Regions from separate parts of the Paenibacillus sp. Marseille-Q9583 genome, predicted to be linked through region 1. Evidence: riboswitches for the same ligand, from Rfam matches in the RefSeq annotation. Region 1 holds a riboswitch; the other holds the start of a gene.
What was found. Region 1 has a riboswitch for S-adenosylmethionine ahead of ACWNM1_RS11595 (methionine ABC transporter ATP-binding protein). Riboswitches for the same ligand answer to the same signal wherever they lie in the genome.

Region 1 (16,146 bases):
GCAGTCGGAATCCTGTGAAATGAGGCGAGTGCAAAGAAGCTGATGGCCATTCCCAGTAATGCCGCTGCTATTCTTCCCCCCGGAGAAAGACGGTTCAGAAAGAGCATGCTGAGCGTTACCAAAGCACCTAAACTGAGGAGTGACAGTAGTATACCAGTGGAAAGAATACTGTTGCTCCCTGTTTGAGATAGTGGGAGCTCGAAAAAGAGAACGCCTTGTGAACAGGAAACGAAAAAAGGTAAAAGGTAATACCGTTTGGATACCAGATCATCATCTTTCGTTGGTATAGAAGGTTTATCTGGAACTTTTAATGCTGATTGCGCTGAGCTTAGCGGCTTTAATATCTGTCTCGAAGGTGCAGGTACACTAAAAAAAGCCATGATTCCTGTTGCAATAAGGAGCCATCCAAGTGTGGTGAAGGTGCCAGAGTATCCGGCTTTTGCTACGATAAAAGCTCCTGCAGCAGGCGATACAACTGAAGCTAACGTATGAACGATACCATGTCCGGACATATATTTACCCTGCTCTGTGGCATCCGATGACAAAGAAGCGAGTAACGTCATACAGGCTGGAGAGAGGAAAGCGAGCACGAATCCACTTGCTGCTCTTAGCATTAGCAGATGCCATGGAAGCTGTACATGAGCTTGCAGCAGTAGGATAGCTCCCGCTGCGACAAGGCTGAAGACGATGTAGCGGCGGGAGCCATTACGATCGACTAGTACGCCTGCAAGCAGATTGCCGGGAAGGTGGGTCAACGAGTACATGCCCATCATCCAGCCAATAAAGGTGGGTCCCGCACCAAGAGAGATGGCAAAGGGCGTAAGGACGGGATACTGAGCATGTAAATCGAAGAACGCCAAAAAGAGAAATAAGTATAGCCACAGCGCAGTTTTCACAGGGAAACACCTCCGAGAGCCACCTACAGCACAAGTGAATGCAGGACGGCGTAATAATGAAGAACCAATTCTTAAGCACTACTTGTACTTTACGTGGGACAGAGAGGGCTTATACCGCTTTTTTAATTCCGCTAGTAGGTATACCTTTTACGGAGGGTGGAACCATGAATTATGATGGGTATTCATGTATAATAATTAATATTGGCGTTATGTCTATGGGAAGAGAGAATCCTTGGGACGAAACTAGGCGATAGGGGTGTTGTGAGATTGATGGATCCAGAGGTATGGTCACAGTTTATAAGGGAAAATTGGCTAGTTATTGTAATTGCGCTTGTCCTGCTGTTTGCGGTTGTTAATTTGGTTAAAACCGTTCTTAAATGGGCGATTGTCATTGTGATCGTTGTAGGTTTGTTCATCTATAGTGGTGTTACAATGGACCAAATTGGTAACGCTGTGAATAAGGTGGCAGATGGAACGGTAAGCACGCTAAAGAAGGAAGCGCAAGAGGTTATGCTTAAAGAAGCGCAGGATGCGAAATACACTTCAAATGGAGACGGGACCTTTACGATTACAACTCCGAATATTGAAGTGAAGGGCGCAGCGGGTGAAGATAAAGTAGAGGTTACTTTCCGTGGTGTTAGTCTTGGAAAGTGGAGTGTTACAGATACGACAAAAACATTTATCGAGGAAGCCCGAAAACATCAATAACAGGCTTGGACTCAAAAATATAACAAGCGAGCAAGTACGCGACTGAGAGGAGAGAGCGGATATGATAAACGGATGGATGACTAGTGTGAGTGATGCTAATATCATCTCCATCGCCCTCCTGCTGGTTGTAGTCTTCTCTCTATTGCAAGGATGGAGCAGAGGTTTCTCAAGCGCTACCGGAAGATTATTTGGGCTGCTGGGAACAGGATTATTTACTATAGCATCTTTGGTATTAGCTATCCCAGCTGCGGCCTACCTCAATCCCTATGTAGAGACTTGGGCATCTGGGATTAGTCTTCCTGATACGAAGCTTACACAGTGGCAGCAAATTTATTATACGGCGGTGTCAGTGTTATCAGAATCACCGCTAGTTCGATTTCTATTGTTACTCCTGATTTCTTATCTGTTAATTCGTATGCTCCTAGGATTGTTATCCATGTTGCTTCCTTTTCCACAATTGCGGCGTACTAAGAAGTTTAAAGACAGAAAGATTACGCAGGTAAGCCGTATGGGAGGAGCAATGGTTGGATTAATTATCGGCTTAATGCGTAGTCTGGTAATTGTTCTTGCTCTTTTCATCTGTGTTGGATTAAATCCGGAGAGTGGATTTAGTCGTTATGTGGAGTCCTCTCCAATCTATAGTCAGAGTGCAGCTGCTGTATTTGAACCTATTGTTGGTGAGACTGTGCAGAAGAAACTTCCAATTCTGACGAAGACCGTTGCAGCAGAGATGAATGATATCCTTCGTAGAAAATATGAGGTTATCGATCATGAAATTCCTCAGGATATTATAGGAGCAGCAGAAGACATTGTTGGACAAGCGCAAGATGAAGAGAAAAAAGCGAGACTTCTCTATGAATGGGTAGGTACACGCGTGACTTACGATTATGCTAAGGCTGATAATTATTTGCAAAATAGGGTCTGGCATGAACAGACACCACAGGATACATTCGACACTCGGCAAGGGGTGTGTATAGACTATGCCCGACTGTACGCTGTGATGGCTCGTTCACAGGGCTTGCAGGTACGGGTTGTAACAGGTCAGGGTTATGATGGGCGTGGCGGTTATGGTGCACATGCTTGGAATGAAGTATATATAAGTGATCGGCAAGCTTGGATTCCGCTGGATCCGACTTGGGCTAGCAGTGGAGATTGGTTCAATCCGAAGGATTTTGATGAAACGCATATTAGGGAGAACGCCCTCTGAGTGAGGGCGCTGAACTCCTGGGGTGTGGTACAATAAACTCAAGTAACGTCAGTTCTAACTTAAATGCGAGGGCATGCTCACAATAAGCAGCTAAGAACTCACCTTCATCATAAGAGTAATGTCGCAGGCAAAGGGTTGTCAGACATTTTTTTAAAATATAAGAAAGTATAAGCACTATACTTTATGTCTTATATTTCTCGCTTAAACACTTACCTTCCTTATAAGGATGGTCAAGACGTTTATGCTTGTAGAAGGGGAGAAAGCTGGTGAGTTTGTTTGGGAAGCAGCTCCCGCCTAAGGACGGGATATCTTCAAGAAATTCTGTAGGCTTGAGACTGAATATTTTTTTCTTTGGCACTTTTTTTATTTTTTGTATTATTATCGTACGTCTTGCAGGTTTACAGTTTACTGAGGGAGCTCTGTTGAGTGAAGAAGAAACGAGCCGGGAAACGAAAATTGTTCCGCTCGCAGCGATGCGTGGGATTATTTTTGCTGCCGAAGGAGAGCAGATTGCCTATTCAACACCTACGGAGTCGCTTTACCTTACATTAACTAAAGATTATACAGCTAGAACGACAGATAAAGTAACGGGTGAGACCTCACTTACGGAGAAGGCGAAGTACAACTCCGATATTCTTGCAGCAAGGCTTGCAGCTGATTTTGCTAAATATGGAGATCCGAATGCACCAAAGCTGACGCAGCAAGATATCTTGGATTCATTAGATTTAGATTTCAAAAAGTATTTAGGTTATGTGCCGCGACGGATCAAGACTGGATTAATTCCAGAGGAAATAGCCTATTTCATGGAGCATAAAGACAATTATCCGGGGCTAACGATCGTGGAGGAGAGCGTTCGTCACTACGATAAAGATACGGTAGCGGTGCAGACAGTCGGCTTTGGAAAGCCGTTTAAATCGACTGAAGATATAGCGATGTATAAGAATGTCCGTAGTGAAATGAAAAAAGATTCTCCCCCTGGACTTATGTATAAAGCAGAAGAATATGTAGGGTTTGACGGTCTGGAAATGCAGTATCAACGAGAGCTACGAGGAGAAAATGGTTATCAGGTCATTTCGGTGACACCTCAGAATATGGCTGAGAAGGTTGAACAGAACGTTGCTCCTGTAAAAGGTAATAATATTTGGATGACCATTAATAAGAAGATTCAGATGAAGACAGAGCAGGCCATATTGGATCAGATTAAATGGCTGCATACTAATTCTGTTCAAGGTAAGACGCATCCAGATGCTTTAACCGGATACGCCGTAGCAATGGAAGTGGAGACTGGAAATATTGTTGCCATGGCAAGCATGCCGGATTACGATTCAAATATATGGACCAAAGACTCCTTACCAACATCTGTCTGGAATAAAATTATGAATAATCATCTAAACGGTACGATTACTTCAAATTCATCGGGTAGATCAGGTCATGATTTTAGTTCACTTGTGTTTATGGGATCTACGATCAAACCATTAAGTGTGTTAATTGGTTTAAATGAAGGTTTTTTTAATACCTCAACAACCTATTCAGATGTGGGCATTACTTATTTCGGTAAGGATAATAAATCATCCGTAAGAAATTCATCAGGTCACGTATATGGTCCACTAGATCCAGCTAAAGCCATTAGAGAATCTTCTAACGTATTTATGATTGATATGGTGGGTAAACAGCTTTACAAGAAATATCCGGGGGATAAAGGCATAGAGGTCTGGGACAAATATATGAAAAAATTCGGGCTGGGTGTATCAACGAAAAGTGGTCTCCCAGGTGAATCACCGGGCCAGATTAACTATACTGATCTTAAGGCCGCAGGCAGCTCGCAGGCCGCACTTATCTATGCTTCTTTTGGCCAACAGGGCAGTTATACTACATTGCAGCTTGCCCAGTATGCTTCTACTCTTGCTAATGAAGGGGTGCGTGTTAAGCCTCAACTTGTTAGTAAGATCACGGATACACAAGGTAAGTTGGTTAAGGAATTTAAAAGAGAAGTGCTTAATACAGTAACGTTTGACAAATCCTACTGGAAAGAGATCAAACAGGGGATGAGCAGTAAAGTTAGTGCTTTTGATGATTTTCCTTATGATTTTGCACGTAAGACAGGCACCTCTGAAAAAACAGATAGAAAAAATATAAACCGCGATAATGGGGTATTTATTGCCTTTGCTCCGCGAGAAAATCCGAAGCTGGCCGTAGCGGTTGTTATACCAGAAGGGGGCTTTGGCTCCAACAGCGCTGCTCCGGTGGCTCGTAAAATTTTTGACGCCTATGATTGGGAGTATGGGCTCGATGGTGTGCCGAAAAAGAATGTTGCTCCTGCGTCAGACCCCGTTCAAAAATAATTAGAGAAAAAGGAGAGAAATAAACTGTGAGTTTTTTTCGTAAGCAGGCCTCACCTCCAGATGAGACCAACAGTAAAAGTTCCATAGGCCTGCGACTCAACGTGTTTTTCTTTAGCACGTTTGTTATATTTTGCGTAATTATTATACGCCTGGCTGTGTTGCAATTCGTGGAAGGACCAACTTTAACTGAAGTGGAGACAAGCAGAGATACCAAAAATGTACCCCTTGCATCCATGAGAGGTGTAATTTATGCTGCTGAAGGTGAGAAGTTAGCGTACTCTACACCGGTTCAATCGCTGTATATTACGCTCAATAAGGAGTATACCGCTAAGCAAACAGATAAAATTACCGGTAAAACTACCCTAACTCCAGAAGCTAAAGCCAAGTCAGATGCATTGGCAGCCAAGCTGGTAGCTGATTTCAATAAATATGGTGATCCAAAAGCTGAGAAGATGACAGAAGAAGATGTTATTGACACACTGGATTTATATTTCCGGAAATCACTTGGCTTTATGGCACGGCGAATTAAGGCGGACCTGACTACTCAGGAAGTAGCCTATTTTATGGAACATAAGGGAGAATATCCAGGCCTTGAAATTGTCGAAGAAAGCATTCGTCATTACGATAAAGATACGGTTGCCGTACAGACGATAGGTTATATCAAGCCTTTTAAATCAGCAAACAGCCTTAATATTTATAAGAATATCTTAAATGCTATGAAGAACAATCCGGAGCCAGGACTAACTTACAAGGACGACGAATTTGTCGGATTTGACGGCCTGGAGCTGCAGTATCAGAGAGAGCTTCGGGGACAAAACGGCTATCAGGAAATCTCCGTCAATCCACAGAACATGGCAGAGAAAGTTGAACGTGTAGTCCCTCCTGTCAAAGGCAATGACGTCTGGACAACTATTAATAAGAACATTCAGATGAAGACAGAGCAGGCGATTATGGATCAGATTAAGTGGTTGCATTCCAATACTGTACAGGGTAAAACGCATCCTAATGCTTTAACTGGTTACGCTGTAGCGATGGAAGTCGATACGGGGAATATCGTCAGTATGGCGAGCATGCCGGACTACGATACGAATATATGGACATCAGGCTCCTTGTCCACAGATGTCTGGAACAGTATCATGGACAACTATCAGAACGGTACCATTAATCCGATTTCTTCAGGAACGTCAGGGAATGGACTAAGGTCTGTACTGCTTCTAGGTTCGACGATTAAACCTTTGAGCGTACTCGTGGGTCTGAATGAAGGTCTCTTTACAACCTCAACCTACTATCCCGATAGAGGTTTCGCGACTTTTGGTAAAGCAGGTCATGAAACCAAGGTAAGAAACTCTGGAGGACACGTATACGGTTCTATGGATCCAGCAAGAGCGATTGAGAAATCCTCGAATGCGTTCATGGTGGATATGATCGGTAAACGATTGTATGACAAATACAAAAGCAAAGGCGTAGATATCTGGGATAAGTATATGAAAGAGTTTGGACTTGGTGTATCCACGGGAAGTGGTCTGCCAAATGAATTCTTAGGACAGATTAACTATACCAATATAGAGGCTGCGGGTAGTGCCCAAGCGGCACTTGTATATGCTTCTTTCGGCCAACAAGGTAGTTATACGGTGTTGCAGCTTGCCCAATACGTAGCTACACTTGCTAATGAAGGACAGCGGATCAAACCTCAGCTAGTTAGCAAGATTACAGATGCTGACGGAAAAGTAGTTAAGGAGTTCGGTCGTGAGGTAATAGATGAAGTAACAGCCTTCGATAAATCCTACTGGAAAGAAATTCAACAGGGTATGCGAAGTGAAGTTAGTGCTTTTTCTGATTTCCCTTATGATTTTGCTCGTAAGACGGGAACATCTCAACAAGTGGCAAAGGGTCAAATTCGCGATAACGGTGTATTTATTGCTTATGCCCCACGAAATAACCCTAAGCTGGCAGTAGCCGTAGTTATTCCAGAAGGAGGCTTTGGTTCCCAGAGTGCCGCGCCGGTCGCACGTAAAATTTTTGATGCTTATGATTGGGAATATGGACTTGATGGCGTTCCGAAGAAGAGTCTACAGTCAGGTAATAATACAAATGATCCTGCGAATGAAGGAACGACTACAGGTACTCAGTAACTTTGACTCTAAGGTGAATAATGATTAAAAAATAAACAGCTGCTCTATTGAGAGCATAAAAGAATGGAGGGGTGGCAATGACTGCCAAATACCGCCTGCTTGCTTTGGATATGGATGGAACCCTACTGAACGATGAACAGATTATTACACCTACAACGGTGAAATGGCTTCAAAAGGCGGTCGACGCAGGCGTTCATGTCTGTCTGTCGACAGGCCGAGCCTTTACAAGTGCATTTCCATATGCTGAGCAGCTTGGACTAGAAACACCTATGATTACTGTGAACGGTAGTGAGATATGGCGAGCACCACATGAAATTTATCGGCGATCATTGATGGATCCTATGCTGGTACAACAAATGTATGAACTTGCTAAAGAAGATGACATCTGGTTCTGGGCCTATTCTACGGAAAAAGTCCACAAACAGGATAACTGGGATGGGGATGTAACGGGCAGAGAATGGCTTAAATTCGGTTATCACACCGAAGATGATGAGCTTCGTCATAAGCTGCTGCTTCGTCTTCAAGATATGGGTGGATTGGAAATTACGAACTCCTCTCCACATAACCTGGAGATTAACCCTCTAGGAGTGAATAAAGCAGCCGGAATCATGGAAGTCTGTAAGCTGCTAGGACTAGACATGTCCCAAGTTATAGCGGTTGGTGACAGCCTCAATGACCTTGCAGCGATTCAGCAGTCAGGGCTTGGGGTTGCCATGGGCAACGCTCAGGAAACGGTAAAAGAAGAGGCTGACGTTGTGGTGGCTTCTAATAATAATGATGGAATTGCAGAAGTCATTCAAAAATATATTTTTAATGGAGCTATTGCGAAGTGAATCCATAGAGCATATTTGCTATTAGGAGGTTAAGTTTTGACGATCCTGGGTTGGATTCTTATTATTACTTTATTTGCCGTAGGGCTAGCGGGGGCTGTGTACCCTATACTGCCGGGTGCGCTTGCGATTTACCTTGCCTTTTTCGTATATGGCTGGTTCTTTTCTTTCGAGCCTTTTGGTGTCTGGTTCTGGATCATTCAAACGCTGATCGTTGCAGTTTTATTTATTGCTGATTACGTTGTAGGGGCGTGGGGCGTTAAGAAATTTGGCGGCTCACGTTCATCGATTATCGGGAGTACGATTGGGCTAATCTTTGGTCCTTTTGTAATCCCAGCCTTTGGACTTATTATTGGTCCGTTTCTGGGTGCCTTTATAGGAGAATTGATTGTAGGTTCTTCACCAGCTAAAGCTGCCAAAGTAAGTGTAGGATCAATACTTGGGTTGTTTAGTAGTACTGTTGTCAAAATTGTGCTACAAATTATTATGGTCGTCCTCTTTTTTATATGGGTCGTCCGGTTTTAATTTTAACAGTGAAGAAGGGGAAATGGTTTGTCCAAGAAAGAGTCTTTCGTAAAAGGCACGCTTATCCTTGCTGCTGCAGCTTTGGTGGCAAGGGTACTCGGGCTTGTTCAGCGGGTGCCGCTGGATCATATTTTTGATGATGTGGGGAGAGCATCATTTGGGGTATCGAACAATATCTATTTAATGCTGCTCACCGTGGCTACAGCAGGTATTCCAAGTACGCTCAGTAAAATGGTCTCCGAGCGGTACGCTCTGAATCGTCCTGAAGAGGCGAGACAAGTGTATCATGCAGCATTGCTGTTTTCAGTAGCAGCAGGGGTAATCATGACGGCATTGCTGTACATAGGCGCTCCGTTCTATGCGACACATATTGCTGATGTACCTGAATCAGCGATGGCAGTTAGGGCTATTGCACCTGCGCTTTTACTTTTTCCGGCAATTGCCATGATGCGTGGATATTTTCAAGGGCGCAACAATATGATGGCAGGTGGTATTTCACAGATTGTAGAGCAGTTCGCTCGCGTACTAGTCGCTATTTTACTAGCTTATATTCTATTACAGCAGGGATATAACAATACAACTATAGCTGCGGGAGCATCCTTCGGTAGCGTAATTGGTAGTATTGCAGCATTTGGTGTCATGATTTATTTTGCAATCAAGCTGCGCCGAGAGGATAAACAGCAAGGATTAAATTACAATACCACTCAAAAATTGCCGATTTGGGGAATTTACAAAGATATTTTCACATTATCAATTCCGATCGTGCTCTCTTCACTTACGATTCCCGTAGTGAATGTAATTGATACTTCTTTGGCTGTTCCCCTGCTTATTGATCAGATGGGTAGAGAGAGTGCAACAGCAGCTTTGGGTATACTAACCACGCGTGCTCAAAGTGTGGCCGGAATTCCACCGGTACTAGCCATTGCGCTAGGTACCTCGCTGATTCCGATCATTTCAGCTGCTTATGCCCGTCGTGATGAGGGACACTTGAAGAAGCAAATTACACTTGCTTTGCGGATTTCTATACTGACAGGGATGCCAATTGTGTTGGCACTTGTGGCAGCAGCTTATTCTGTAAACGGGTTATTGTTCAGCAGCTTGGACGGAAGCGGAATTGTGGCGATGCTTACGATTGGAACGATCTTTCAGATCACCATGATGACAACGAACTCCATCTTGCTCGGTATGGGCAAATCACGCATTTCAATGTATTATGTGCTAGTGGGTATTATTGTTAAATTAGTCGCAAGCTTCTTACTAAGTAAGATATTTGGGATCTACGGGATTATCGGTGCAACAGCACTTTGTTTCGTAGTTATTACTATTCTTAACTTACGGATGCTGAAATCCATTGTACCTTTCGAAATTATGGGTAAACGGTGGGGCGGCTTCGCAATTGCGGTTCTGGTGTCCGGTGGTATTGGTTTTGGACTTAACCAAGCTGGAATTCTGTTAACAGATCTAATGCCTGCACGTCTGGCGTTTCTGATCACTTGTCTTGTTGTAGGGGCCGCAGTTGTTGTTATTTATCTGGTCATGCTAATTGTACTGGGTGTGCTTACTAAACAGGAAATCTCCAGTTATCCGCGTGCATTGCAAAAATTGCTCCATCCACTGATGAAATTGCAGCCTGCGCGTGTTCGTATGAGAGAATAAGTTTGACTTCTGCATGACATTTTGCTTCACTTAAAGAATAGAAATTTGACAGATATGGAAGAAAGGACTGAACAAGCTATGGACAAAATTAGTTCTCCTGCTGAATTTCAGGTAGCCATTCAATCTCCTCGATTAACTGTAGCCATCTTCAAGGCGGACTGGTGCTCGGATTGTAAATTTATCGATCCTTTTATTCCTGAGGTAGAGCAAGCCTATGCAGATCGTCTAACGCTGGTTGAGGTTGACGTTGATGCTGTGGGTGACGTTAGTCAGGAACAAAATATTATGGGTATTCCAAGCTTTGTCGCGTATTCCGATGGACGTGAATTGGTTAGATTCGTTAATAAATTACGTAAATCCCGCGAGGAAATTGAGAATTTCCTGGATAAAGCGGTTCAAGTGCATCAAAGCCTTCAACAGTAATTCCGGAAAACCACCGCTTTCGCCTGTTCGAGCAAAAGCGGTGGTTTTTTAAGATGCTTCTTCATTACTAAAAACTGCGGGTGATATTTTTGTCGACAAATCAGTTGAAATGGCTTAGTTATCTTACTTGCCTTATCATGTTCCTCGCTGTACTAGGGGGAGCGGTTGTAACGAAGACTGGATCGGGATTGGAATGCGGAAATGAATGGCCGCTCTGTCATGGGAAATTGATTCCGGCCTATACTGTAGGTTCGATGATTGAATACACCCATCGCTTGTTTAGCGGATTGGCAGGGTTATTGTCACTTGCCTCGATGCTTGCCTTTTGGCGTTATGCTCGAAATCGGCGGGACTTGTTAGTATATGCATTCATGACGTTGCTGTTTGTAATTGTTCAAGGTGGTATGGGAGCGCTTGCAGTGATTAAATCCCAATCTGCTGCTGTAATGGCACTGCATATGGGCTTTTCCTTGATCGCTTTTTCAAGTTCTCTAATGCTGGCTCTAGGAACTAAAAGGCGACATGAAGCAGGTGAGTACGATCCTAAGATGGAGCTTCAGAAGAAACCCGTCAGTAAGGCTTTCCGCAATTTAACCTGCTTCACGGCCTTATATTCCTATGTTGTTGTTTATATTGGAGCCTTTGTTAGTCATACGGATTCGCGCGGTGGATGTTCTGGCTGGCCGCTCTGTAACGGTGAATGGGTTCCCGAGCTTTCAGGGGGAGTAGGTATTGTTTTTACGCACCGGATTGCGGCTTTGATCTTATTCATTCTTACTGCGGTGCTTGGACATTTAGCTTTTTGGAAACATAAGGATTACCCAGAGCTAAGAGCCCTTGGCGTAGCGGCTGTTCTGCTGTGCTTGATGCAGGTATTTAGTGGAGCTGCTGTTGTTTACACACTAGATAATGAAAGATTGTACATATTTGCCGCTTTAGCTCATATTTTGCTGATCGCTAGTTTGTTTGGTGTCTTATGTTATATGAGTGTAAGAGTCTGGCAGCTGAATCGCGCGAGAAATGTAGTTGTTAAAAAAAATAGAGCGAATCCAATGACACCGTTGTAGCACCCTTGGTAGAAAGTTCCCACCGTGGATAGAGTCGCTTTACCTGCGGAATAATAAAGTGGAAATCGGTATATCGTGGTGCTGGACAAAACTTTAGGAGGACTGGGATATGCTGCGGGTTATACTTGGAGAGCCGCCTCGGAAGAACAGCGGTGTTTTGGCTGACGCGATGGAGAACATGGCCACATTTGCAGCCTTATTGCGCAAGGAAATGAACGCTCATGAGGATAATGACCATGAATACCGCAAGCTGGAGATTTGGACACGTGGACTGATCTCCTCATTGGATGAATTGGAGCAAAGCTGGTTCGCAGCTGCTTTTTATCGGAAATCGGTAATCGCAGGGTTTATGGACGATATGTCACCAGTAGAACAAGGCGATTATGCGCGGTATGTTTATTTTTATAAAGATGGATTTATTCGTGTGTTCTCTCTTCTGGACAAGCTTGGAACGGTACTGAATCATTTTTATGATCTCAAAACCTCCAAATTAAAAACGCACTTTTCTTATTTTACAGTACTGCGTCAACTTCAGTTATTGAATGTGCATCCTGCGCTAGCAGATCAACTGGAACAGATTAAGAACTCTTATCGTGATCCACTGGAGAATCTACGCAAGCGCAGAAATGCTGAAATTCATTATATGAATTCCGAAATGCAGGATGATTTATGGCAGCGACATCAAGGCTTGCATGACAAAATTCAGCTTGAGGATTTAGATAGCCATCTTGAGGATTTAAAGCAATCCCTAGAAATGAACTGTAAAACATTAATCGCGGCATTTAGCTATAGCAATGAGCAGCTGCGTAAGGAAATTAGCAAGGCAAAGCGTGTACAATCCTAAGCGTTCAAGATATTTCCTTTTGACAAAAAACAAGAAACTTACTATACTTATGCTTGCATTAAAGTCTGTACGAATTCAAACATAAAATTTCATACTCTATATCTTATCGAGAGTGGCGGAGGGATAGGCCCGATGAAGCCCGGCAACCGATTTGTATACAGCGCGATTAGCGTTATGTACAAATGTCATGGTGCTAATTCCTACAATGACGCAAGGTTTGTGGTCGTTGGCAGATGAGAAGGCATTGTCTAAATAAACACACAGAGCCTCTTGCGATCTGCATCGATCGTCGGAGGTTTTTTTGTATGGAATAAGTGAAATATAAAGGGGGCGACGAGCGTTGATTAATCTAAAAGGAATAAAAAAGGTATATGGAAAAGGAAGCCATGCGGCTACAGCACTTTCCGGATTGAATTTGTCTATCGAAAAAGGTGAAATATTCGGAGTTATTGGCCATTCTGGAGCGGGGAAAAGTACATTGATCCGTTGCATTAATCTGTTGGAGCGTCCGACAGAAGGGGAGGTTTGGGTAGATGGCATTGAACTAACCAAGCTTACTCAAGGTCAGCTGCAGGAACAGCGGCGCAAAATTGGGATGATTTTTCAACATTTCAATCTGCTATCTTCTGCGACGGTGTACGATAACATTGCTTTTCCTCTGCGGCTCACAGGCACCTCGAGAGCAGATATTGATACTAAAGTGAAAGATTTGCTTGCCTTAGTGGGGCTTGAAGAACACCGGGATAAATACCCCTCCCAATTATCAGGCGGACAAAAGCAACGGGTCGGCATCGCACGGGCACTTGCCAGTGACCCTGATGTGCTGCTATGTGACGAAGCAACCTCTGCGCTTGACCCACAAACGACAGACTCTATTCTTAAGCTATTGCTCGATATTAATAAACGATTCCATCTGACCATTGTGCTGATCACTCACGAAATGCACGTGATTCAGAGCATCTGCGACCGTGTTGCGGTCATTCATGGGGGTGGTATCGTTGAGCAAGGTAAAGTTACGGAGGTATTCCTGAAGCCGCAGCATGAGGTCACTCGTGATTTCATTCGCAGTGAATCACAGAATGAAGGACCCCTTCGTACGGCGCTTGATGCTGCTGCTGGGGACAACTCTCAGGCCGTCAAAATTACTTTTTTTGGAGAGAAGACCTACGGCTCTGCACTTTCCAATGTAGTACGTGAGACAGGTGTTAGCTTCGCCATTCTGCATGGTACCATCTCAACGATAAAAGACGTACCTTATGGACAAATGATTGTTCGGTTCGAAGGTCCAGCTGAAGCGATCGCTGTGACGATAGCCGAACTAACCGCTCAAGGCCTTGAAGTGGAGGTGATTTCGTAATGAATTTCGCAGACTTAAACTGGCAAGAAATGATGGATGCTACAGTTGCTACCTTGCAAATGTTAATATTCTCTGGATTGTTCACAATTATTCTTGGTTTACCACTCGGAATTCTATTGTATTTATGGGGAAGATCGAATAGTATAGTAATCAGAGTAATTTACTCGGTCTTATCGTTCTTTGTAAACATCTTGCGTTCCGTACCGTTTATCATTTTGATGGTGGCGTTAATTCCTTTTAGCAAAGCCATCGTTGGAACCTCCATTGGAGTACTAGGTACGATTCCACCGCTCGTGATTGGTGCAGCTCCATTCTTTGCTCGCTTGGTGGAAACGGCATTAAGAGAAGTGGATCGTGGAGTAATCGAAGCGGCGCAAGGGATGGGAGCATCCACGAATCAGATCGTTATGCGTGTTCTTTTGCCAGAGGCTCGTCCAGGTCTGCTCGCTGGGGTTACGATCACACTGGTTACACTGGTCTCCTATACGGCAATGTCCGGGATGGTAGGCGGCGGCGGGCTAGGGGATCTAGCGATTCGTTATGGATATTACCGATATGAGAAGGAAGTTATGATTATCTCTGTAGTCTTGATGGTCATACTGGTGCAACTGCTACAAATGGCCGGTGATCGACTAGTACGACATTTCACGCGGAAATAAGGTACGTCCATATATAGCCTTATTCATACAAATACCAAGGATAAGAGGGGGATTTAAAATGAAAAAATTACTACTTACTTTTTTTAGTCTGACACTGGTTGTGGTGCTGGCTGCTTGCGGCAATAACAATAATGCTTCTAACTCGGCTGCTACTAATGCACCAAAAGATGGTGCTGCAACTGAGTCATCCGCAGAACCTGTAAAATTGGTGGTCGGTGCTTCACCTGTTCCACACGCTGAAATCCTAAAAGCTATTGCTCCTTTGCTTGAAGCGCAAGGAATTACATTGGAAATCAAAGAATTCACTGACTATGTTCAACCAAACGTTCAGCTTTCAGAGAAGAATCTGGATGCTAACTTCTTCCAACATCAACCTTACCTGGATGACCAGAATCAAAAGAACGGTTCGGATCTAGTTTCTGTTACAGCCGTTCACGTTGAACCTTTTGGTGCTTATTCCAAAAAAATCAAATCCATCGACGAGCTGGCTGATGGTGCGAAAGTAGCCATCCCGAATGATGCTACAAACGGTGGTCGTGCACTGATCCTGCTTGCCAAAAATGGACTGATTTCTTTGAAAGATGATACCAACATCACATCTACCCAAGCGGATATCACTGAAAATAAGAAAAACCTTAAAATCATCGAACTAGATGCAGCTATGTTAGGTCGTCAATTGGATGAGGTAGATCTTGCCTTGATTAACACTAACTATGCTTTGGAAGCTAACCTGGTTCCTACTAAAGACGCTTTGTTCATCGAGGGAACTGATTCCCCTTATGCTAACATCTTGGTATCTCGTCCTGACAATAAAGACTCCGATGCAATCAAAAAGCTGGCTGCTGCACTGAATTCTCCAGAAGCTAAGGCATTCATCGAAGAGCAATACAAAGGTTCGATCATTCCTGCATTTTAAGACAGAAAGCTGACTTAATCTCTAATACAGCATAAAACCCGCTGCCTAATGGCATGCGGGTTTTATGCTGTATGTTGTAGGAGGAGGGTAAATCCTCTATAATAAGAAAATCCCGATCTCCTAAAGAGGAGGATCGGGAATGATATTGAATGGGATTAGAATACTTGCATAACTTCTTGTACGCCTTCTACTTCTTCAAGAAGGGCGCGTTCAATCCCGGCTTTCAAGGTGATCGTGGAGCTTGGGCAGCTGCCGCAGGCACCCATAAGTTTCAACTTAACGATGCCGTCTTCTACATCGACCAGTTCAACGTCACCGCCATCGCGCTGCAGGAACGGACGAAGTTTATCCAGCACTTCCAATACTTCATCATACATTTCGGTGCTTTGTGCATTCTCACTCATTTCTCAATCACTCCTTTCGTAAGTTCATTATAGTACAAAAAGTTAAAAAATAAAATGGTTAGGCGGAATAGGGAGATCATCATGAGACCAATTATTGAATTTTGTGCCAGTAACATGGGTCACGGAACAGACAAGCTAATGCATAAGCTGGAGGAAAATCCAGATTACGATGTGATCGAA
Region 2 (16,146 bases), on a different contig from region 1:
CCGACGGAGAAGCGCAGCAAACGATCATCTACACCCACAGCATTTCGAATCTCCACAGGAATATCAGCATGTGTTTGTACAGCCGGATAAGTCATAAGTGACTCTACGCCGCCCAAGCTTTCTGCGAATGCAATAAGACGAATATGACGAAGAAGCGGCTCTACGTATCTGGCATCTTTTAATTTGAAAGAAAAAATACCTGTATTGCCTGAAGATTGGCGATTCTGGATTTCATGTCCTGGATGATCAGGCAATCCTGGATGGAACACTTCCGCAATCGCTGGATGCTCTAATAAGTAGTGAGCGATCGCTAGTGCATTGCTTTCGTGACGCTCCATACGCAGCGCCAATGTCTTCAAGCCTCTCATCAACTGATAACTGTCTGTTGGTCCGAGCACGGCGCCAATAGAGTTATGTAGAATAGCTAGTTCAGCTGATAATTCTACACCCTTGGATACAATCAGGCCTGCCAGTACATCATTATGACCACCCAAATACTTAGTAGCGCTATGAACTACAATATCCGCACCTAATTCTATAGGCCGTTGGAAGAATGGAGTCAGCAGCGTATTATCTACAATGCTAAGTAACCCATGGTGACGTGCCCAAGTGCACACGGCTTCAATATCCGTGATCATCATAAGTGGGTTCGTTGGCGTTTCAATAAATACAGCTTTCGTATTTGGACGACGCGAAGCTTCCAGTGCATCCAAATCATTCGTGTCTACATAAGAAGCAGTGATTCCAAACTTGGACATAATCCGTTCCAACAAACGATAGGTACCGCCGTAAAGATCCAGCGAAACGATCAGATGATCGCCTTGAGCGAACAAGGTAAGCACCGTTTGTATCGCTGCCATCCCTGAGCTACAAGCAAATCCTGCATCTCCAGATTCCAGTTCCGCAGCTGCATTCTCAAGCACTGAACGGGTCGGACTCTTGGTGCGGCTATAATCAAACCCTGTGCTCTGACCGAGTTTTGGATGACGAAATGCCGTTGCATTATAAATCGGAAAATTAATTGCTCCTGTGGCAGGATCTTCTTGAGAACCTATTTGAGCCAGTCTACTTTCAATCCTAAGTTTGTCATCCATGATTAATGCCTCCTAATTTATATTGTATTGCTATTATTAATAAACAATCGGGTCGATATCATAAGGCGTTTCTTGATATACATAGTAATTGAGCCAGTTAGAGAATAATAAATTGGCATGCGCACGCCACACTGCTGGAGGTGTACGTTCTGGATCATCTTTAGGGAAGTAATGTTTCGGCAAAGCCATCTCCATCCCTCTAGACACATCACGGTCATATTCCCATTTCAAGGATAGGGGATCATATTCGGAATGTCCGGTCACAAATATTTGTTTACCGTCGTTTGTAGCCACTAGATACATACCAGCTTCTTCGGATTCCGCCAGAATCTGCAGATCTGGGTTATTCTCAATATCTTCACGGGAGACATCGGTATGACGAGAGTGTGGTACATGGAATACCTCGTCAAAGCCGCGCAACAGTTTAATGTTATTTTGATTAATCGTATGAGCGAAGACGCCAAAGCATTTCTCAGGCAATGCCACTTTACGAACACCAAAATGATGATATAAGCCTGCCTGTGCCGCCCAACAAATATGCATGGTTGAAGTCACATTGTCCTTACTCCATTCAAAAATCTCTTTCAGTTCTTCCCAATACGATACTTCCTCGAACTCCATTTGTTCTACAGGAGCACCTGTAACGATTAAACCATCCAAACGGCGGTGGCTGATCTCGTCAAAGGTTTTGTAAAAGCTCTTCAAATGTTCAGCAGAAGTATTCTTGGAAATATGGGAACGCGGATGCAATAAAGTAACATCAACTTGTAGTGGCGAATTTCCAATTAAACGCAGCAATTGAGTCTCTGTCGTCTCTTTAGTCGGCATGAGGTTCAGAATAGCAATCCGTAGTGGACGGATATCCTGATGGAAAGCCTGACTTTCGTCCATCACAAAAATATTTTCTCCGGATAGTACTTCTTTCGCCGGTAAACTGTCGGGAATTTTAATTGGCATTGTCTTTCCACTCCTTAGCTGAATTTAGTTATTTTGCCGCACTGCGGCTTGCTGAACATAAAAAGACCTTCCTCGGAAATCGAGAAAGGTCATATCTACAGTCATATGCGCCTCTCTCATCTGCCAGAATGTTCCTGAAAACGATTAGACGTCTGCAGAAATTCCGCAAGAATTAGCACCGTGCGTTTACACGCCGGTTGCCGGGTTTCATAGGGCTAGTCCCTCCACCTGCTCTTGATAAGATTTAGCTGTATTCAATTAAATTACTTTAAAATTCACTTTAAATCATGAACCTCCTTTTCGTCAAGTCCATACAATGCTGAAGAAGCCTCAAAATCACAATAAATTTGCTTGAAAGAGGCATACTCCGTTGTTATACTAGACAAGTATTTCATACCTGAACGAAAAGAAGAGGTGAGAAGAAGGATGGAAGGCGACCCGAGCTCGCAAATATGTGTACAAAATGAGCAACCACACAGGATAATCATCAGCTTGCCGGCGGCGGGAGCAGTTCTTCTTCATGCCCTCGAAACGTCATTTGGCCCTATGTATTGATTGTACCGCCGGCCAAGCTGATTTTTTTCTCTGTGCTTAATTTAGCAGTCCCTAGTGAAGACCTGGGGATAGGAGGAGTGAAATCAGATGAAAATCCGGCTGGTAAATGCAGGGGTTTTTACACCTATTGATGAAATTGATGAAACACTAACACCCCCAACGGAAGGGTTCTATTGGATTGACGCCGATGTTGAGGATTTGGAGCTGCTTCAGCCCTTGTTCAACCTACATGATCTTGCTGTTGAGGATTGCCTTAGCGAAGAGGATCAGCGTCCAAAGATCGAAATATACGAAAGTCACTACTTTATAGTTGTAAATAGCATTCGCTTTGACGATGAAGAAATTTTCCTACGGGCACTCAATGTATTCCTTGGAAGACATTACATCATCACTGTCACGAAACAAAAGATCAATGAACTACGAATCCTGAAGCCTATGCTCTGGGAGCAAGAAGTAAGTGAACCGGATATGTTCCTTTACTTGCTAATTGACCTTGTCGTTGATAACTATTTCTCCGTCGGCGACCGAATTGAAGCTCGGATTGAGAAGTTGGAAGAAGATATCCTCATGCATACCAAAAAGTCACATCTCAGTGAGATTATCGGTCTGCGAAGTGAAATTCTATGGTTGAAGAAAATGCTGGGGCCACAAAAAGAAGTGATCAATACCCTAAATAAAAAAGACCTCCGTCTGATTGATGATCAGCTGCAGAAATATTTTAGCGACATTTATGAAAATGCGGTTAAAATATCTGAAACCTTTGAGACGTATCGCGATCTCATGGGCAACTTACGAGAGGCATACCAATCCAGTATCGCCAACCGAGCGAATGAGATTATGAGAGTGTTTACTGCGATCACAACCATATTCATGCCCCTGACCGTAATTACCGGAATCTACGGTATGAACTTTGACCATATGCCCGAGCTTCATACGAAATACGGCTATTATGGCGTTATAGGCGTCATGCTGACCTTAGGCTGTGGGATGCTGTATGTTTTCCGCAAGAAGGAATGGCTATGAAACGAATCGGACGAATAAGCAAGACGAAGGCCCTGTAACCGTAAGGTATAAGGAAGCCTTCGTCTTTTTGGTATGCGCAAATTTAAAAGCTGGTCGCCATGCCCACTTTACTCGTCTGCTCTCGACGGAAACGGATGCGTATCAATCTCAGACGCTCATAATAAATATCCAATCCTTCAGCAGCGGAAAAATCGTCACCATACACCTTATGTAATACCGGTTTTAGGAAAAGATCCCCGAGCTCCACATAGGCATTCCATATCGCATCCTGCTCATTCTGCGGCATATTGCCAAGCTCTACATGGATCAGCTTCTCGACAGAATAACCTTCTCTTTCTAGCTCCTCTACCGCTTCAATCAGTTCACGCCGGTTCACTCCACTATTCACTTTAAGCTGTTCCAACCCTAGCCCATTCTCGATCCCCTGTAGTAAAATCCTCCGCAAGCGCAGTCGTTCTAGCTGCTTCTTATATTTGACTTCTTTCTGTTTATAAAGCCAAGATACGAAAGACTCCTCTTCAATTATTTCATTCACCCAATTTAGAGGGAAGGCATGTTCCCTTGCCACCGCAGTAGTTATCGCCAGCCAATCAGCCCCAAACTGCGCTATCTTGCCTTCTCCCACACCCGGAATTTGCATCAGTTCCTCTGGCGTATGCGGTAGAAATGTACTTAACAAGCGCAACAGACGATTGCTGGCAAGAATATAGGGCGCCTTCCGTTCACTTGAAGCCTTACCACGGCGCCAAGCACATAACTCTTCATAAATGGCTTCATTCCCATAATGTTCGCTGTAATATTGAAGCTTCAGCTGCTCCTGATTACGTCCAGTAAGACTATCCTCCTCGTGGAATATCCCATCGATTAAGGGTCGATAGCCATCTCCCATCTTCACTGCTAGCTCATGCCTGTATACACAGAGCATCTCATTCCATGAACCACCTTCATACCACAAATTCTCAATGTAATTCTCCTCACCTGAAAAATCACGCCAGCCCAAACTCCAGATCCCCTCTTCCTCTCCAATCCACAGCTGGGCGTACACCTCTTGATCCACTCCAGATATTCTGGATAAACGGTTCATAAACACAATTTGCATATTCATCCCTACCTTTCTCAACATTACAGCAAGCACAATAATCTTCAAGGAAGAGCCTCCTTCGGAGCGAACAAATCCTTTCTCAATCAGACCCCGAACGCAAAAAAGCACCTCTCTCACGATAAACGCGAAAGAGGTGCTCCCTCATTAAATGCTATACTGTTAGATCCTAGAATACCATATATTACCGAACAGTCAATGTCTTTTTATACTAGTTTCTAGCTAGAGCTAATGTAGCCAATCCAATCGCTCCAGCAAGCCCTGCATTGTCTCCAAGACCTGGTGAGACAACATAATTATCGATGTCAACATTAAGCGATGGATGCTGAACATATCCGCTCAATAACTCTTGCAGCTTAGTGCGAATTAACGGGAACAGGTGGCTTTGCTTCATAACACCACCGCCCATTACGATTTTTTGAGGAGACAGAATCAGCACATAGTTCATGAGTGCATGTGCAAGATAGTGAGCTTCCATTTCCCATGCCGGATGGTCCACTGGTAGCTCTCCTGCCGGTTGTCCCCAGCGTTTGCCGATCCCCGGACCTGCGGCTAATCCTTCAAGACAATCGCCATGATAAGGACAGTAACCCTCAAACGTATCCTCTGGATGTCTACGAACTAGAATATGTCCCATCTCAGGATGTGACAATCCATGGACCATCTGGCCGCCAACAACCGCTCCTGCTCCAATGCCTGTCCCAACCGTAATATAAAGACAGCTGTCCAGACCTTTAGCTGCTCCCCATTTACTCTCCGCAAGCGCTGCACCATTCACATCCGTGTCAAAGCCGATCGGAACGTTAAATTGCTCAGCCATTGTGCCTACCAGATTATATTGTCCCCAGTGAGGTTTTGGTGTCGTTGTTATGTAACCATAAGTAGGGCTGTCCAGTACGGGATCAATCGGTCCAAAAGATCCGATTCCGAATGCTTCTACATTCTTCTCTTTAAAATAGTCTATTACTAGTCCCATTGTTTCTTCCGGTGTTGTTGTCGGAAAGCTAACTCGGTCAACAATGGTACCGTCCTCATAACCAATCCCACATACAAACTTTGTTCCACCTGCTTCAATCGCTCCCAATAGCTTCACAGCAATTATCTCCCTTTCTCTAGTTAGAAGTTGAAACGCTACCCATACACTAATGAATAATAGCATTAAAAAAAGCAATCACCAGCCCTAATTATACGTCGAATGAAGCGCTATCACAACAAATATAAACGCCTTTTGCGTCCTTATAAGGACGCAAAAGGCGTTTAAGAGAGAAAGATAAGGATAATGTATAGTGTGAAACTTATACGTTCTTATAGTTTAACAAAACACCCTCCATGCATCTTTGCATGAAGGGTGTCTGATCTTAACCCAAATCGCCTAACTCAATCTGTACAATTCCCCGTTCGTCCTGCACCTCAGCAATCAAATGCATCAAGCTGCCGAACTCTAGCTCCTGAAATTTGCGCGCAGCTGTTTCCCGCTGTAGTTGCCACAAGGCTTCCGTCAGCTCACAGACCACTGGTACATCGCAACGGATCTCCGCTAGCTCTCGCGATAAATGCAGCATATCCAGATCTGCTTCGATTTTGGTACGCACACCTTTAGGGAGCAGATGCAGATTCTCAATTACACCTTCAACTGTTCTGTATTCGGTCAGCAGTTTCAGCGCAGTCTTCTCACCAATCCCTTTTACGCCGGGATAATTATCACTGGTATCGCCCATAAAGCCTTTCAGGTCAATCACCTGTCTAGGGGTTAGACCCTTTTCCTCCAGCAATTCTGCAAGGTCATACACTTTATAGTTAGAGCGTCCCTTTTTCATAATGACGACCTTCACATTCTCATCAATGAGCTGAAGCATATCATGGTCACCCGTCAAAATATATACCTCGGAGTTTTCACTGTAACAAGAAGCCAGCGTACCAATGCAATCATCCGCTTCATAGCCTGCAAGTCCAATATTCGGCACCCCAAGCTCAGCTACTACATCTTTTACTAGATCGAACTGTGGAATCAGCTCTAACGGGGCTTCAATCCGATTCGATTTGTATCCATCGTATTTCTCGGTGCGGAACGTTCCTTTGCCCATATCCCAGCAGCATACGACGTGAGAAGGCTCAAATGTACTTACTGCATCGAAAAAATACTGCAAAAAACCATACACCGCATTCGTCGGCAATCCAGCTTTTGTCTTGCGAATATATCCTCCATAAGAGGTCGCATAAAAGGCCCGGAACAGCAGAGCCATTCCATCTACAAGCATTACACGGCCCGTTGTTTCTGCTCTCACTTATAAATCTCTCCTTGTTAATGCATTTAGCTTCTAGGAGTATTCTATCAGAAAACCTGCAATCTTATAAGAGTGTACGAGGTTTCTACCTGCTCCAATCTTTGGAATGCTGGGTTGGAGTTGGCCGCAGCCCATCCGTATTACAGACATAGATTCCTTCTGACGCCATCAGATCTTCAAAATCTCTCGCTGTTAATGGTCTGCTGAAGAGGAATCCCTGTACTTCATCGCATTGATAGCCTGATAGAATATCAAACTCTCTCATATGTTCAACGCCTTCAGCAATGACCTTCATTTGCAGACTGTGCGCTAAAAGAATCAACGAAAATACGATCGCCCGGTCATAATGGTTGCTTGCAATTTCGCCTATGAAAATCCGGTCAATTTTGAGTGTCTGAATGGGGAAATACTTAAAGTAACTTAAAGAAGACTGCCCTGTGCCAAAATCATCTATCGCGATGCTTACACCTGTCTCTCTAATTTGCTGTAATGTTGAAATCATGCTCTCCGTATGCTCAAGAAATATGCTCTCTGTAATCTCTAGTTCCAGCATTCGCGGATCCAAGTCAGTTTCCCGTAAAATTCGGGATAGAATACCCGGAATATCATCTTTCAGCAATTGCTTAACAGACAAATTTACGGATATTCGGATAGCTGAAGTTAAATGCTTTTCCCAATTTTTCATCTGCTCGCAGGCGGAGCGAAGTACCCATTCTCCAACCGGAGAGATCATTCCCGACTCCTCTAGCATAGGAATAAAAATTTCAGGTGAAATCCTTCCGAATTCAGGATGATCCCAGCGCAGCAGAACCTCAGTTCCAACTATTTGCCACGTCCGTACATCAATTTGGGGCTGATAGACGAGTACGAATTCGTCGTTTGCCAGTGCGTTGTGCAAGTCCTTCTCAAGCAACTGCAGACGTCCTCCTGATCCATGAACCATTGGATCGGAGGGATCATAGCAGTCCTGCCCAAACGCTCTAAACGCGAATTGCTGAATTCTGTGCTTCCCGCGCACAAGGAATGCCTGCCACCGTTTAGCGTTCATTCGACAGTACAGCGCCCTTGTACGTTCAGCGATATACCCAGATAACTTAATATTCTTACACGAGCCATCACCTGGTTCTTCGGGAACTGTTGGAAGGGTTCGTTCGACATATAAGCGGGTCCTGCATATAGTTGCACCCAAATAAAGTTCTATTAATATTCCAGCTGACAACATCACTCTCAGCATCAAAATCTGCATGTCCTCCATCTTAATTCTTATAAATCTTAAATTTATTTATTTTGTCGTGAAGATCCTCAGCCATATGGGACAGTGATGCACATGATACAGATATTTCCTCCATTGATGCAAGTTGTTCTTCAGTTGCAGCCGCGATATTCTGCGTGCTTGCGGCAGTGGTTTGAGCAGCCACATTGATTTGTTCAACCGATTGAAACATCTGATCTGATCCCTGCGCAAAATCCTGAATTTCGGAGGAGATTTCCTGAATCTGATCGGCGACTCTGTCCACAGATTCTTCTATTTGAGCAAATGACTGACCTGCCGAATTAACCGTTTCTATACCGCTAGAAACCTCATTAGCCGTCCGTTCCATGTACTGTACAGCTTTGCCCGTTTCCGCCTGGATGTTGCTGATTAGAACGGATATTTTATGGGCTGAGCCTGTTGATTGTTCTGCCAGCTTGCGGACCTCATCCGCCACCACGGCAAACCCTCTGCCTTGATCACCTGCCCTTGCCGCTTCAATGGCCGCATTCAGCGCAAGCAAATTGGTTTGTGCCGCAATGCCTGTGATGGCGTCAACGATCTCGCCTATCTCTTCGGACTGCTGTTCCAAACCATGGATAATGCGGCTTAGATCCTCAATGGCCTCATGAATTGAACTCATTTGGTGTACAGCAGTAACAATCGCTTCATTTCCTTCCAAAGATTTGCCTGAGGTCTTTACAGCTGACTCGGACATTATCTGCGCGTTCTGCGACATACGCTGCACACTGTCTCTCATCTGTCTCAGTGTTATGACTGTTTCCTCAACTACATGAACCTGCTGGTCCGAGCCTCCTGCAACTTCCTCTACGTTTGCCGCAATATTCTCGCTGGCCGTGCTTGTCTGCTCTGCATTTGCTGTAAGTTCAACCGAGAATGCCGCAACCTGCTGTGAGGTCTCGGCAATCTGGCCGAATAAATCTCTTAATACCTGCAGCATGGCATTGAGAGAATGAATCAATTGGCCGAGTTCATCCTTGGAACGGTATTGTGCCTCACCAGTGAAATCTCCGTTCTCCACTTCTTTCATCAGCTTTTGTACGAGCTGTATCGGCTTTACAAGCATGCGGAGAATCACGCTTCCGATAACAACACAGATAAAAATAGCACTTATAGATAAGATGATCGTTGACCTGATACTTTGTTCGGCCTGCTTGTCTGTCGAATTATTAATTGCGGCCGCAGCATCAATGAGTTTCTTTTCCAGCTCCTCGCCTAACGATACAATTGTATTCTTAACCGCTACAACATTATTTTTATAGTAATCATATGCTTCCTCATTGCGGTTGACAGCTCCTAAAGCAAGTGCAGCCCGCATGGATTCTATGTAGGAAGAGTATTGTGCCTGGATATCGCTAACGATTTTTTTCTCCTCTGTAGCAATATCCGTAGTAAGTAAACCGTTCAGAATTTTTGTGTTTGCATCTACCAACTCCCCGAATCTAGAATTTAAGTCTTGTGCCTCCTGGTCCGATGTGGGCTGCAAGGATTGGAATAGAATCGACTCCAGCTCCCGGTTGTCTGCACGGTATAGCAGAAATTCAGCTTCTGGCACCATTCGATCAAAATACATTTTGTGTGAATTATCAGCCGTCTTCGTCAACGCAAAATATCCAATTGCAGTTTGCGTTCCCATCGCGACGATAAACACTCCGATTAACAGAAAAAGTTTTGTTGATACTCTTAGATTACGCACCAATCTATCCCCTTCTTCACCAAGTAACTTCTCTTATCCATGATAAAGGGAGGGTGTTAAATCAATTGCCGCATAAGTATGTGAAATCTATGTTTTTTCTTCATAATCTTCGAATGTTCCCGCAGAAAACTTATAACCAATTCCCCAGACCGTTTTGATAAATTTCGGATTCCTCGGATCCGCTTCAAGTTTGTTTCGGAGCTTCATTACATGTACATCTACGGAGCGCTCATTCACTAACGTGTTAATTCCGCGCAAATAAATAATTAGCTCCTCACGGGAGAACACCCGCTCCGGATGATTATACAAAAGTTTCATAATTTCAAATTCGGTAAAGGTTGTCTCCACCCGTCTTCCCTGAACTTTAATTGCGCGGAACTCATGTTCAATAACAATTCCTTTGCTTTCAGGTTTGTAAATACCGGTTTTGTCGTTACCTTCCTGTCCACGGTATCCTTGCGTGGTTCTGCGTACAATGGCATTCATCCTCGCTAATAGTTCTTTCATGCTGAAAGGCTTGCACAAATAATCATCTGCACCGGCGTTCAAAGCTTCTATGCGGCAAAGGACATCTGTATTCATAGATATAATTACAATCGGTACCAAGGAATTTTTGCGTATCTCCCTACAAACTTCCATTCCATTTAAATCCGGCAATACCAGATCAATAATTACAAGATCGGGAGGAGAACTATTAATGAGACCCAGCCCCTCAATACCCGTTCCCACTCTGTCAACGATGTTGCCTTCCTCCGTAAGATACATTTTTATCATGTCGCCGATAATACCGTCATCTTCAATTAGAATTACTTTCATGTTGAAATCCTCTCAAGATAATGTGTATCCGTGCTCCCGTTCAAAAAATAATGCAAAGTAAAAATGATCCATTGGAGCTCCCATTCCATATGATTCAATTCAGTCTGAACATCTGCATTCTTCACCAGAGCCATTTCAAGCTTCTCCGTAGCAGCTAATAGACGGTCGGCACAAATGTTGCCAGCCACGCCCTTTAAGGTATGGATCATCCTGAGAGCGCGTGAAAATTCTCGTTGAGCCAAGGCGCCACGCAGTTGTTTAGTAAAATGTCTGTAGTTTTTCAGGAACACGATAAACATATGACGCATGATATGATCTTTTCCGCCAACTCTTTGCAGAATAACCTGATAATCTATTCCTTTGAGCTGAAAAGCCCCCGTCACCGAACGCTCTTCGTCTCCACAGTACATTTCAAATCCATGTAAAGCTTGTGGTCTGTTCAATAACGAAATCAGTTGACCGATCTGAAAAGGCTTCGTTAGTACTCCGTTCATCCCGATCCGAAAATACTTCTCATGCTCCTCCTTTACTGTATTTGCGGTTAAGGCGATGATCAATAATTCATCGAACCTACGGTTCTGTCTCAGCTTCATCGTTACCTCAACACCATCAAGTTCAGGCATATGGACGTCCAATAAGAGTAAATCCCAGCGGCCATGTTCCAATAATTCGAGAACCTCATTGCCATCATTAGCAACAGTTACATGAAAACCATAAGATTTGAGAAGCTCCGTGACCACAAGCTGATTGATTTCATTATCTTCCGCAAGCATAATTTTCCACTGGCATTCGGACAAGGTATAGATCTCCGCGTCTAAAATCCTCGAAGGCGAATATGGTTCATACCGAAACAAGGAGCGCATGGTCTGATACAGGCCATTGCGGCTAACCGGCATCAGAAGGATGGCCTCAGGCTGCATTTCCTCCGGTAATTTCATAATTTCATCACGAACCGTTGCCGTTGAAATGGCTACCCAACTAACCTGCTGGGGAAAGTGCATGTCCTTAAGTCGAATCCAATCATCCCGCCCTTCCCGGTCATCCATACTCAAATCTACCAAAACCACTTCCACAGGCATTTGGGTAATAGCGATATCCGGTTTTCCACAAGCATAGACATGAAAGTTCATCGATTCCAGCATAGAGGTTAACCCATTTCTAACTACCTCATTGCTCTCAATGACAAGCACTTTTGTATGCGAGAAATCTATCATTTCCTCCCTCTGTTGAAGATCATTGGACTGCGTGTAGAGGAAGGGAATCGTAAACGAGAATTTACTGCCCTGTCCAGACTGACTGCTGATCTCGATCTCTCCTCCCATCATCTCCACAAAGTATTTGCAGATCGGAAGTCCGAGCCCTGTCCCTCCACTTATCTGTCCGGAGTGATGTCTGACCTGCATGAAGGGTTCAAACAGATGCAGAATCTGATCGCTTGTAAGTCCAATTCCTGTATCTTCGATGGAAAATTCCACATGAATAATATCTTCTTCATATCCTACGGGTATAGCTTTGACGTATACATATCCGCTGTCCGTAAATTTAATGGCATTGTTAATCATATTGATGAGAATCTGCTCAATACGCAATGAATCCCCATAAACGATATCCGGAATATCTGCAGAAGTGTCTATAATAAACTTCAGTTGCTTCTGACCGACATGCACGGCGAGAATATCCGATAATTCCTGCATCAATTGATGTAAATTGAAATTTACCTTCTGCAGCTCTATTTTCCCAGCCTCAATTTTGGAGAAATCGAGAACATCATTAATAATGCCCAGCAAGGTATGTGAAGATGAGAGGATCTTGTACAAATAATCCTTTTGCACCAAAGACATCTCCTGCCTCGTCAAAAGCTCGGTAAGTCCGATGATGCCGCTGAGGGGTGTGCGTATTTCATGGCTCATTCGGGCAAGAAACTCACTTTTAGCCTTATTGGCTGCGTCAGCCGCCCTACTCTTCTTAAGATGAGTAATATCATGAGCCGTGCAAATTACTCCAATGACCTCCTCGTTTATGTTGTAGTAAGGAGAAAAAGTGACATCATATTCATGTGCTCTCCGTTCCGATCTGAAGCTGTATTCAAATCTTTCCATTGCTCTTCCTGAGATTACCCGGTTGAAGTAATAACGCCAAGTCTCCACATGGCTTCCCGATGGAATCTTATCTGTTATCCATATCCCGACAAGACTCTCGGGCGAAGTGCGGAGCGTCTCGGCTACTTTCTTGTTTACAGACGTAATACGTCCCCGTATATCCAACCGGACAATGAAATCTTGTGAGCTTTCAACAAGGGAGCGGTATAACTCTTCACTTTCCTTCAACTTTTTCTCCGCTAGCTTACGATGAGAAATATCTGTTACTGAGCCTATGACAGAGCCTACGATATGATCATAATACACAGGTGTTAACGTTATGAGCAGAGTATGCTCCTTATATAGCATTTCAAAGGAAAAGCGTTTCCCCGCCCAAGCCTTTTTTATCTGATTATGCATGAAACGTTTTTGTTCTTCCGGAAGTGTTTCCAACTGGTCAAGGGTTAACCCAACTAGTTCCTTGTAAGAAACCCCCAGTTCTGAAAATAAAGCACCTCCGGCAATCTTGTATTTAAATCTGTCATTCTCTTTGGTCAATTTATAAATTAATCCGGGCTGAAGGTGAAGAATCTCTAATAAATCGTTTTGCATTTCATCGAAACGCTGCTTTAATTTCTGAGCGTTGCACATATAAAATAACCTTGCGGCGATAAACAAACCACTTGCTTCATAAACGGCGAAAAATTGCAGGCTTGCGCGTAAGGAAGGCGAGTTGTCAATGGAATTATATATTAGTATCAGTAAGAGGTTGGAAACGGTGACGGAAAGTACCCACTGCCTCCAATAATGCTGAAAATGCCATACCGAAATATTGCTCACAATATAAATTATGGAGGCATCAATGATTCCTAGTCTCATCATCCCGATGGAGGGCTCGTCAAAAAAACGAAAAAGAATGATCAGTATAGTGGTGATGGCTGAAGCCAAGGGACCGCCAGTATATGCCGAAATCAGTATAGGGATGGTACTCAAGTCTGCAATGAAAAAATCATGAAAATGATGCTGAACAACATAGGTTAAAATAATGCCTACAAATCCTTGGTAAATCCCTACCCTCCAGGTATACCCTGTGAAAGCTCTCCGATTTAGATTCACATTCACTCTTATCATAAAATGCTCGAAAAAAAAGGTGAAAATGGTTAGCAGACAAAAGCTGAGGATTAAATCCCGAATCATCATTCCACCACCTTTATAAAACATAATTGGATTTATTCTGCTAATTTTGAATTAAATATAATTATACGCAAAAAAAGTCGAACAATATACACCGTTCGACAAAATTCCATATATTTCGATTCGAGTCACACAGCCAGCCTTCCAGCTATTTTAACAAGATCCAGAATAACTAGGAGTTGATCTTGCATTTGGACAACACCCAGACTAGCCCCGCGCATCCCTTGGACGATCTCGTTCGTTGTCTCAATCTTTGCGCGATGGAACCGATGGATTCTTGATGCCGCTTGAACATGAAAAGCAACCTTGGCATTCTCTATTTCTGCAATGATGTATTTGTCCTGCACCTGTCGAATTTCTCCTGCAGATGGGTACCCCAAACATTTAGCCAAGTTAATAACTGAAATGACCTCATCACGAAACTGTATCAATCCTTCCATGCATGGATGCGCTAATGGAATCGGAGTGACCGGAAGTACATTAATGACCTCTCTTACAGTATGTACATAAGTTCCATACAGATCTTTACCAAGCAGGAACTCGACAATTTCGACCTCAGCAGTACTCATTTCCTCACCCCGCTCATTCAATATCATTTAGTATGTATGTTAATTAACTATATCTCCAACATGTTATCTAACTTGTTCAAATGATATTTAATTTGTGTTAGTTAAATTAATATAAAACACATACTTTTGGATTCCTATCATCAGGAACTGAAACTGGTTTAGTTTCCGCAGCAATTGTATTTGTGAAAGCGATTACAGAAATCTCTAATTATGTAGGGCAGTCTATAGCTTTGGTATTACCACTGTGACTGCTGCATTGTTTGTATGGGGTGGGGCTGGTCGATTTCTTCAATCATACTGGGGCTAAAACCATTGGCAATTGCGGAGTAATATGAAGTTTACTATCGCTTATTATGGGGGGGTCTCTCGTGTAATACTGATTTCCTATCTGGCGCTGGCATTCGACAGTGTGCTGGACAGTACTATTTTGATTATATACTCCCCTAAGCTCTTATCCCCCTTGCCTAGCTTTTATCCTATCGTGGATAAAACTAAGCAAGGGGAAGCCAAAGATTGAGGGAGCATAATATGGTTTATTCTTCTATCTGTTATCGGGATAATAACCACTAGCATCGCCGCATTCATTAATTGGATCGGACGCTAAACTCAAGCGTTGCCCCAAGCTTCGCCATATTGTTGTTCCTTAAAACCCACGGTAACCTTCTTCCCGTCAGTCACTATGGGACGCTTGATCAGCATGCCATTGCCCGATAGTAGTTCCAGCTGCTCCTGTTCGTTGAGGCCGGACAGCTTGTCCTTAAGACCCAATGCTTTATAGACTTCACCACTTGTATTAAAAAACTTTTTCAGTTCAAGTCCGCTATTGGCCAGCAATTCACGCAGCTCCTCAACGGTGGGCGGCTGTTCTGCGATGTGCTGAAGCTCTAACTCATGACCTTGAGCTTGTAGCCATTTTACTGCGCTGCGGCAGGTGCTGCATTTTGGATATTGATATATTTTTAGTTTGCTCATGTTGTACTCCTTTAATGGTAGTGATGAGTGCGCTGCGCTGGCGAATTATTCTTCGTATCGCTGTTATCCTCAAGTTTCTTGATTTAGTCCGCTTGTTGCGGATGAAATCCGAGGATAAAGGCGAACAATCCGTTTCTCCAGAACCAGCTCGCCCTCTCGCTTAACATCACTAAGATAATTTTATCTCAAATTCACTATCGGTCCTTGCTCCAGTATCTCCTCCAAGGCCGCCATATCAGGCGGCAAGGGAGCTTCAAAGATCATTTCCCGCAGCAGCACCGGATGCTTGAATGTCAGACGCACCGCGTGCAGTGCTTGACGCGGTATGGAGGCATCTAGTGCTGCAACGGACTCCAACTGTTCACTTTGAGTTAAAGTCAACTTCGGTAGATTATACAGCTCATGACGATACATGCTGTCACCAATCAAAGGACAGCCGATAGAGGTCATATGGACCCGAATCTGATGAGTACGACCACTCTCCAGCTTCAGTTCAACTTTTGAACCTTGTGCGTATACGGTTTGAACCTCATAC

Region 2: another riboswitch for S-adenosylmethionine. It lies ahead of metA (homoserine O-acetyltransferase MetA); the one in region 1 lies ahead of ACWNM1_RS11595 (methionine ABC transporter ATP-binding protein).

Annotation. Positions count from the first base shown of each region.
Region 1 is NZ_CDRJTB010000019.1:49,337-65,482, forward strand. It holds gene ACWNM1_RS11540 (MFS transporter) at 1-896, opposite strand, end outside; gene ACWNM1_RS11545 (hypothetical protein) at 1,167-1,604, shown strand; gene ACWNM1_RS11550 (transglutaminase domain-containing protein) at 1,666-2,811, shown strand; gene ACWNM1_RS11555 (peptidoglycan D,D-transpeptidase FtsI family protein) at 3,078-5,153, shown strand; gene ACWNM1_RS11560 (peptidoglycan D,D-transpeptidase FtsI family protein) at 5,180-7,285, shown strand; gene ACWNM1_RS11565 (Cof-type HAD-IIB family hydrolase) at 7,363-8,118, shown strand; gene ACWNM1_RS11570 (DUF456 domain-containing protein) at 8,155-8,640, shown strand; gene ACWNM1_RS11575 (putative polysaccharide biosynthesis protein) at 8,668-10,296, shown strand; gene ACWNM1_RS11580 (thioredoxin family protein) at 10,375-10,719, shown strand; gene ACWNM1_RS11585 (COX15/CtaA family protein) at 10,809-11,786, shown strand; gene ACWNM1_RS11590 (Cthe_2314 family HEPN domain-containing protein) at 11,896-12,630, shown strand; SAM riboswitch class I at 12,731-12,870, shown strand; gene ACWNM1_RS11595 (methionine ABC transporter ATP-binding protein) at 12,971-13,987, shown strand; gene ACWNM1_RS11600 (methionine ABC transporter permease) at 13,987-14,646, shown strand; gene ACWNM1_RS11605 (MetQ/NlpA family ABC transporter substrate-binding protein) at 14,705-15,562, shown strand; gene ACWNM1_RS11610 (NifU family protein) at 15,718-15,966, opposite strand; gene ACWNM1_RS11615 (YuzB family protein) at 16,048-16,146, shown strand, end outside.
Region 2 is NZ_CDRJTB010000007.1:99,588-115,733, forward strand. It holds gene ACWNM1_RS05600 (aminotransferase class I/II-fold pyridoxal phosphate-dependent enzyme) at 1-1,094, opposite strand, end outside; gene metA (homoserine O-acetyltransferase MetA) at 1,131-2,051, opposite strand; SAM riboswitch class I at 2,165-2,295, opposite strand; gene corA (magnesium/cobalt transporter CorA) at 2,694-3,629, shown strand; gene ACWNM1_RS05615 (HRDC domain-containing protein) at 3,712-4,728, opposite strand; gene ACWNM1_RS05620 (ROK family protein) at 4,940-5,821, opposite strand; gene ACWNM1_RS05625 (5'-3' exonuclease) at 6,087-6,986, opposite strand; gene ACWNM1_RS05630 (putative bifunctional diguanylate cyclase/phosphodiesterase) at 7,099-8,247, opposite strand; gene ACWNM1_RS05635 (methyl-accepting chemotaxis protein) at 8,270-9,982, opposite strand; gene ACWNM1_RS05640 (response regulator transcription factor) at 10,070-10,798, opposite strand; gene ACWNM1_RS05645 (response regulator) at 10,795-14,076, opposite strand; gene ACWNM1_RS05650 (chemotaxis protein CheW) at 14,199-14,639, opposite strand; gene ACWNM1_RS05655 (arsenate reductase family protein) at 15,246-15,611, opposite strand; gene ACWNM1_RS05660 (RluA family pseudouridine synthase) at 15,792-16,146, opposite strand, start outside.